2 regions of the Variovorax sp. LARHSF232 genome follow, and region 1 is predicted to be linked to the other one. Evidence: predicted binding sites of a transcription regulator. Region 1 holds the regulator's gene; the other holds the start of a gene.

Region 1 (3,404 bases):
CCTCCATGCGCTGGCCCGCCGCGATCTCCTGGCCCAGGCAGTCGCGGCGCTGGCTGGGCAGCAGAGGCGGTGCGAGCTGGGCCAGGCGCAAGGAGTCGTTGTCGCGGCCTTCTTCGCCATGGACGACGGCAGCACCTTCCATTTCATCGAATGTCGGCGACGTCGCAGCGAACCGGAAGGCGCCTTCGTCGGCCTGCAACGCGAGCGACCCCGCCGGCCGGGCCTGCAGCCCAAGCACGCGAAGCGCATGCGCGGCCTGTTGCTGCAACCGGCTCATCTCGCTGATCGCGCCAGCGGCGTCGCGCACCATCAGCAACGAAGCGATCGCCGCCGCGATGGCGATGGCGGCGATGGCCAGCCCGATCATCAGTTCGACCAGCATGGCGCCGGACTGCGACCTTGCTCGGCGGCGGCGAGGCTCAGGGCTGCACATGGCCAAAGTGGCAAAGCAGTCCGGCCGGGCAGGAAGTGCCAGGCACCGACAGCGCGACGGCATCGCCGCCCCTGGCGTGCCAGCCCACCGCGACGCCCAGCATCCGCCGTTGTGTATCGGGCGCGACGCTTGGCATGTCGAAGACCGCCGCATCGCCCAAGGGGAGGGCGCGGGCCACGCCTGCCTTCCAGTGCGCCAGATCCCACTGGGCGAGTTGGGAGGGGCTGCACCATTGCGCCTCGCAGTCGATGGCCGTTGTCGGCGCCGCGCCCCAATCGATGCGATAGCCGCCCAGCTCGGCAACGGCGCCAGGGTTGGATTGGATGCGCTCGGCCAGGTCGTCGATCAGCCGCAGCGCCTGGGCGCGGCGCAGGGCGCTCTCGGTGTCGGCCTGCGTGCGCAGCTGCACGAAGAGCATGCCCAGCAAGGCGCTGGCCAAAATCGCCAGCGCGATCAGCGACTCGAGCAGGGCCAGGCCTGCTTGCCGGCGTGCGTTCGAAGGCTTCATCCCGGGCATCGGTCCACGCCGGACCAGCTTTGCAGCCGGCCCCCGGACGACACGCAGATCACGCTCACCGCGTCGGCATCGGCGCGCGAACGCAGCACGAAGCCCAATGCGCCCAGGCCGTTGAACTGGCCCCAGGCATTGAGCTTGAAGGCGGCGCGCCGGGCTGTCTGGAACACCTCGATTCCCGGCGGTGGTTGGCCCACCTGCAGCAGTTCGTCAGCCGCGTCGCGCGCGCCGTCTTCGTCCTGGTCGGTGAAGATCTCCCAGCCGCAGCGCCATTGCGCGCCGTCTGAGCCGGCATCGCAGTCGGGTCGGCTGCCGTTGCGCGCCAGGGTGACGTGGCCGCCGCGCTTGAAGGCCTCCGCCCTGGCCGCATAGAGGCTGGACGTCAGCGCCTGGACGGCCGTGCGGACCTTCAGGCGTTCGGAGATGGCGGCAAAGCTGGGGGCGGCCAGGGCCGCGAGCACGGCAAGCACGCCGACGGCCACCAATGCCTCCAGAAGCACCAAGCCGCGCGCGTGGCGCGGCGCATGTGCAAGCCCTTGCATGCTGCTGTCTCCTCCCTGCCTTTGGACTTCATGCTAGTCCTAGCAAGGCGGCGCAGTCATGTGCCCGCCGGCCAGTCGGTGACGAATTGCCGACAAGCGGGGATCAGGTGCGAAATGAAACCTTCAAGAAGGAATGTCAGAAGCTGCGAATGAATTGGACGTGCGCGAGCAGGCTGTCTGAGCGTGCATGGCCGATTCGTTCACAGCTTCTCAGATGTCGCGCAACAACTGCCGGAACTCGTCGACGTCCTCGAAGCTGCGATACACCGAGGCAAAGCGCACATAAGCCACCTTGTCCAGGCGCTTGAGCTCGCGCATCACCAGTTCGCCCAGCTTGGTGGATTCGATCTCCCGCAAGCCGCTGGACAGCAGCTTCTGCTCGATGCGCAAGAGCGCGTTGTCGATCTGCTCGATGCTCACCGGGCGCTTGCGCAGCGCGAGCTGCATCGAGGCGCGCACCTTGCCGGCGTCGAAATCGGCACGTCGACCGTCCTTCTTCACGACCGCCGGAAAGGTGACTTCCGGCCGCTCGTAGGTGGTGAAACGCTTGTCACAGGCGCCGCACTGGCGGCGCCTGCGCACGAAGTCGCCGTCTTCCGAGATTCGGGTCTCGACGACCTGCGTGTCTGCGTGGCCGCAAAAAGGACACTTCATGCGGCGCTCTCGATGCTTATTTGTAGACCGGGAAGCGGCTGGTCAGGGCGTTGACCTTGGCGCGCACCGCTTCGATGTTGGCCGCGTCGCGCGGGTTGTCCAGCACGTCGGCAACCAGGTTGGCGGTGATGCGCGCCTCTTCGTCCTTGAAGCCGCGGGTGGTCATGGCGGGGGTGCCGATGCGCACGCCGCTGGTGACCATCGGCTTTTCCGGATCGTTCGGGATCGCGTTCTTGTTGATGGTCATGTGGGCGTCGCCCAGCACGGCCTCGGCTTCCTTGCCGGTGATGCCCTTGGCGCGCAGGTCGACCAGCATCACGTGGCTCTCGGTGCGGCCACTGACGATGCGCAGGCCGCGGCCGGTCAGCGTTTCGGCCACGATCTGGGCGTTCTTCACCACCTGCTGCTGATAGGCCTTGAACTCGGGCGTCATCGCTTCCTTGAACGCCACCGCCTTGGCGGCGATCACGTGCATCAGCGGGCCGCCTTGCAGGCCGGGGAAGATGGCGCTGTTGATCGCCTTCTCGTGCTGCGCCTTCATCAGGATGATGCCGCCGCGCGGGCCGCGCAGGCTCTTGTGGGTGGTGGAGGTCACCACGTCGGCATGCGGCACCGGGTTGGGGTACACGCCCGCGGCCACCAGGCCGGCGTAGTGGGCGATGTCGACCATGAAGATCGCGCCCACGTCCTTGGCCACCTTGGCGAAGCGCTCGAAGTCGATGCGCAGCGAATAGGCCGAGGCGCCGGCAATGATCAGCTTGGGACGGTGCTCGTGCGCCTTGCGCTCCATCGCGTCATAGTCGATGGCTTCGTTCGCGTCCAGGCCGTAGCTCACCACGTTGAACCACTTGCCGCTCATGTTCAGCGGCATGCCGTGCGTCAGGTGGCCGCCTTCGGCCAGGCTCATGCCCATGATGGTGTCGCCCGGCTTCAGGAAGGCCAGCATCACCGCCTCGTTGGCGGAGGCGCCGCAATGCGGCTGCACGTTGGCGGCATCGGCGCCGAAGAGGGTCTTGATGCGGTCGATGGCCAGCTGCTCGACCACGTCGACGTGCTCGCAGCCGCCGTAGTAGCGCTTGCCCGGATAGCCTTCGGCGTACTTGTTGGTGAGCTGGCTGCCCTGGGCGGCCATCACGGCGGGCGAGGCGTAGTTCTCGCTGGCGATCAGCTCGATGTGGTGTTCCTGGCGAGCGTGCTCGGCCTGGATGGCGGCCCAGACTTCAGGATCGGTCTCGTTGACCAGGATGTTGCGTTGGTACAT
Region 2 (3,404 bases), 270 kb from region 1:
CGCGCGCGGTGCACGCCTGCAGCCAGCGCGGCGACGGCCCCTTCATCGCGGTCAACTGCGGCGCCATTCCCGAGAACCTGCTGGAGGCCGAGTTCTTCGGCGCGCGCAAGGGCTCCTACACCGGCTCGGCCGCCGACCGCGACGGCTACTTCCAGGCGGCACGCGGCGGCACGCTGTTCCTCGACGAAATCGGCGACCTGCCGCTGGCCATGCAGTCCAAGCTCTTGCGCGCCATCCAGGAGCGCAGCGTGCGGCCGATCGGCTCGACGCAGGAAGACGCGGTGGACGTGCGCATCGTCAGCGCCACCCACAAGGACCTGCAGGCCGAGGTGGCGGCGGGTCGCTTTCGGCAAGACCTCTTTTATCGCCTCAACGTGATCGAGATCGCGGTGCCCGCGTTGCGCGAGCGGCGCGGCGACCTGCCCGCCTTGTGCAATGCCCTGCTGACGCGCATTGCCCGCGACAGCGGCATGCCGGTGCCGCAGCTGTCCGCGTCGGTGCTGGCCAGCCTGGCCGCACATCCCATGCGCGGCAACGTGCGGGAGCTGGAGAACCTGCTGCATCGTGCCGTCGCGCTCACCGATGGCGACGAACTGCATCTGGATTTCGAGCCGACCGAGCCGGATGGCCTGGCCATGGAAGCGCGCGCGTCGCTGAATGCCGCACCCGTTGCCGTGGCGCGCCCCGCGCCGCCGGAGTTTGTCGCTGCCATGCCCATGCCGCGCACGGCGCTGCCCTCGGACCTTGAGGCCTACCTGGACAAGCAGGAGCGCGACATCCTCGTGCGCGCCCTGCAGGAAAGCGGCTTCAACCGCACCGCGGCCGCGACCCGTCTGGGCCTGAGCCTGCGGCAGATTCGCTACCGCATCGCGCGCCTGGGCATCACCACCCCGAACGGCGACGACGCGACCGCCAGTGGCGCCGATGAATAGTGCGGATGCTTCCCAGCTCTGGCAGGGCGGGCGCTACCGCTTTGCCCGCTGGCAGGCTTCGCCCAATTTCGGGCCGCGCCCCGCTGGCGCGCAGATCGATCTGATCGTGCTGCATTCCATCAGCCTGCCGCCCGGCCGCTACGGCGGCGACGAGGTGCAGCGCCTGTTCAGCAACACCCTCGATTGGGATGCGCATCCCTACTTCCAGACCATCCGCGGGCTGGAAGTCTCGGCGCATTTCTATGTGCGGCGCGACGGCGCGCTGTGGCAGTTCGTCGACTGCGATGCGCGCGCCTGGCATGCGGGTGCCTCGTGCTGGCGCGGCCGCGACAACTGCAACGACGATTCGATCGGCATCGAGCTCGAGGGCCTGGAAGGCGAGGCCTTCGAAGCCGGGCAGTACGAGACGCTTCAGAGCCTGTTGCCGGCCATCGCGCAGCGCTATCCGATCGCCCACGTGGCCGGGCACGAGCACATCGCGCCGGGCCGCAAGCTGGACCCGGGCCCCGGCTTCGACTGGCATCGTTTGCGCCGCCCCTTGGGCTGGCCGGACCGCGTTTTTCCGCAAGCCGTGCTGGCACGCTGAATTTTCTCAATCGCGCCCGTGGCGCCGATGCACACGCGGCGCCACACTGTCAGTCAAAAGATTCGAAGGGCCATGCCAGCAACCATGCGGCTTTGCGGCCTGAATCGGGCTGCAGGCCGCGAGCTTGCTGGCTTCGCGCTGCTTGAGCCAGAGTTGGCGCGTGCCCGCGCCGATGGGCTGCAGGAAGGCTGCTGCAGTGCAGCGTCAAGAAAGGTGAAAAACACCACCTGTAGTAGATTGTGGCCCCCTCAGACCCCATATATAGTGTGCGAACCGCAGGCCGCTGACGATGTCGCCAGCCCCCTGCGAAGCCGGTGCCGCGGCATCGCCCCTACAACAAAAGTCGCTCATAAGGACCCCGAATGCAAACTGTCCAGAACCCTTCGTCCGCCGTGCCCCGCCAAGTGCCGACCTCGGCCCCGGCCCGTGATGTGGCCGGCTCGCCCACCAGCGCCGCCCTCGCCAACTACCAGATCATTCGACGCAACGGGGCCGTGGTGCCCTTCGAGCCGAACAAGATCGCCATCGCGATGATGAAGGCGTTCCTGGCAGTTCACGGCACCCAGGGCGCGGCCTCGGCCAGCGTGCGCGAGACGGTCGACGGCCTGACCCAGGCCGTGGTGCGCGCGCTGATGCGCTCGCGCCCCAGCGGCGGCACCTTCCACATCGAAGACGTGCAAGACCAGGTCGAGCTGGGCCTGATGCGCGGCGGCCATCACGAGATTGCCCGCGCCTACGTGCTCTACCGCGAGCGCCGCAGCCAGGAGCGCGTGCGCCAGGGCGAGCCGCAAGAAGCGCCGGCCCTGCCGACCCTGCACGTGCTGGATCGCGGCGAGCGCGTGGCGCTCGACCTGGGCGAGCTCAAGGGCCTGATCGAATCGGCCTGCACGGACCTGGGCGAATCCATCAGCGCCGAGCCGATCGTCGCCGAGACGATGCGCAACCTGTACGACGGCGTGCCGCTGGACGAGGTCTACAAGGCCTCGATCCTGGCCGCCCGCACGCTGATCGAGAAGGATCCCGACTACACCTTCGCCACCGCCCGCCTGCTGCTGCACACGATCTTCAAGGAGATCGTCGGCCGCGAAGTCATGCCCGCCGAGCGCGCCCAGACCTACGCCGACTACTTCCCGCAGTTCATCAAGAAGGGCGTGGAGAACGAGCTGCTCGACGAAAAGCTGCTGCAGTACGACTTGGTCAAGCTGGGCGGCGCCCTGAAGGCCGAACGCGACCTGAAGTTCGACTATCTGGGCCTGCAGACCCTGTACGACCGCTACTTCCTGCATGTGCGCAAGGCTCGCATCGAACTGCCGCAGGCCTTCTTCATGCGCGTGGCCATGGGCCTGGCGCTGAACGAAATCGACCGCGAAGCGCGCGCCATCGAGTTCTACGAGGTGCTGTCGTCCTTCGACTTCATGTCGTCGACGCCCACCCTGTTCAACAGCGGCACCCTGCGCTCGCAGCTGTCCTCCTGCTACCTGACGACCGTGCCGGACGACCTGGACGGCATCTACGAGTCGATCAAGGAAAACGCCTTGCTGTCGAAGTTTGCCGGCGGCCTGGGCAACGACTGGACCCGCGTGCGGGCGCTGGGCAGCCACATCAAGGGCACCAACGGCGAATCGCAAGGCGTCGTCCCCTTCCTGAAGGTGGTGAACGACACCGCCGTGGCGGTGAACCAGGGCGGCAAGCGCAAGGGCGCGGTCTGCACCTATCTGGAAACCTGGCACCTCGACATCGAGGAGTTCCTGGAGCTGCGCAAGAACACCGGCGACGACCGCCGCCGCACGCACGACATGAACACGGCCAACTGGATTCCCGACCTGTTCATGCGCCGCGTCATGGAAAAGGGCAACTGGACGCTGTTCTCGCCGAGCAACGTGCCC

What was found. Region 1 encodes NrdR, which represses ribonucleotide reductase genes. Its sites were predicted from a motif close to CACNANATNTNGTG; they were not measured.
Region 2: ACIPRI_RS03195 (ribonucleoside-diphosphate reductase subunit alpha) is a predicted target of NrdR. The motif match lies at 1,772-1,785, and genes of this name have one in related genera.

What each region holds. Positions count from the first base shown of each region.
Region 1 is NZ_JBIXJS010000001.1:927,844-931,247, reverse strand. It holds gene ACIPRI_RS04375 (hypothetical protein) at 1-382, opposite strand, end outside; gene pilV (type IV pilus modification protein PilV) at 420-941, opposite strand; gene ACIPRI_RS04365 (GspH/FimT family protein) at 938-1,489, opposite strand; gene nrdR (transcriptional regulator NrdR) at 1,700-2,143, opposite strand; gene glyA (serine hydroxymethyltransferase) at 2,160-3,404, opposite strand.
Region 2 is NZ_JBIXJS010000001.1:654,210-657,613, forward strand. It holds gene ACIPRI_RS03185 (sigma-54-dependent transcriptional regulator) at 1-932, shown strand, start outside; gene ampD (1,6-anhydro-N-acetylmuramyl-L-alanine amidase AmpD) at 925-1,518, shown strand; gene ACIPRI_RS03195 (ribonucleoside-diphosphate reductase subunit alpha) at 1,881-3,404, shown strand, end outside.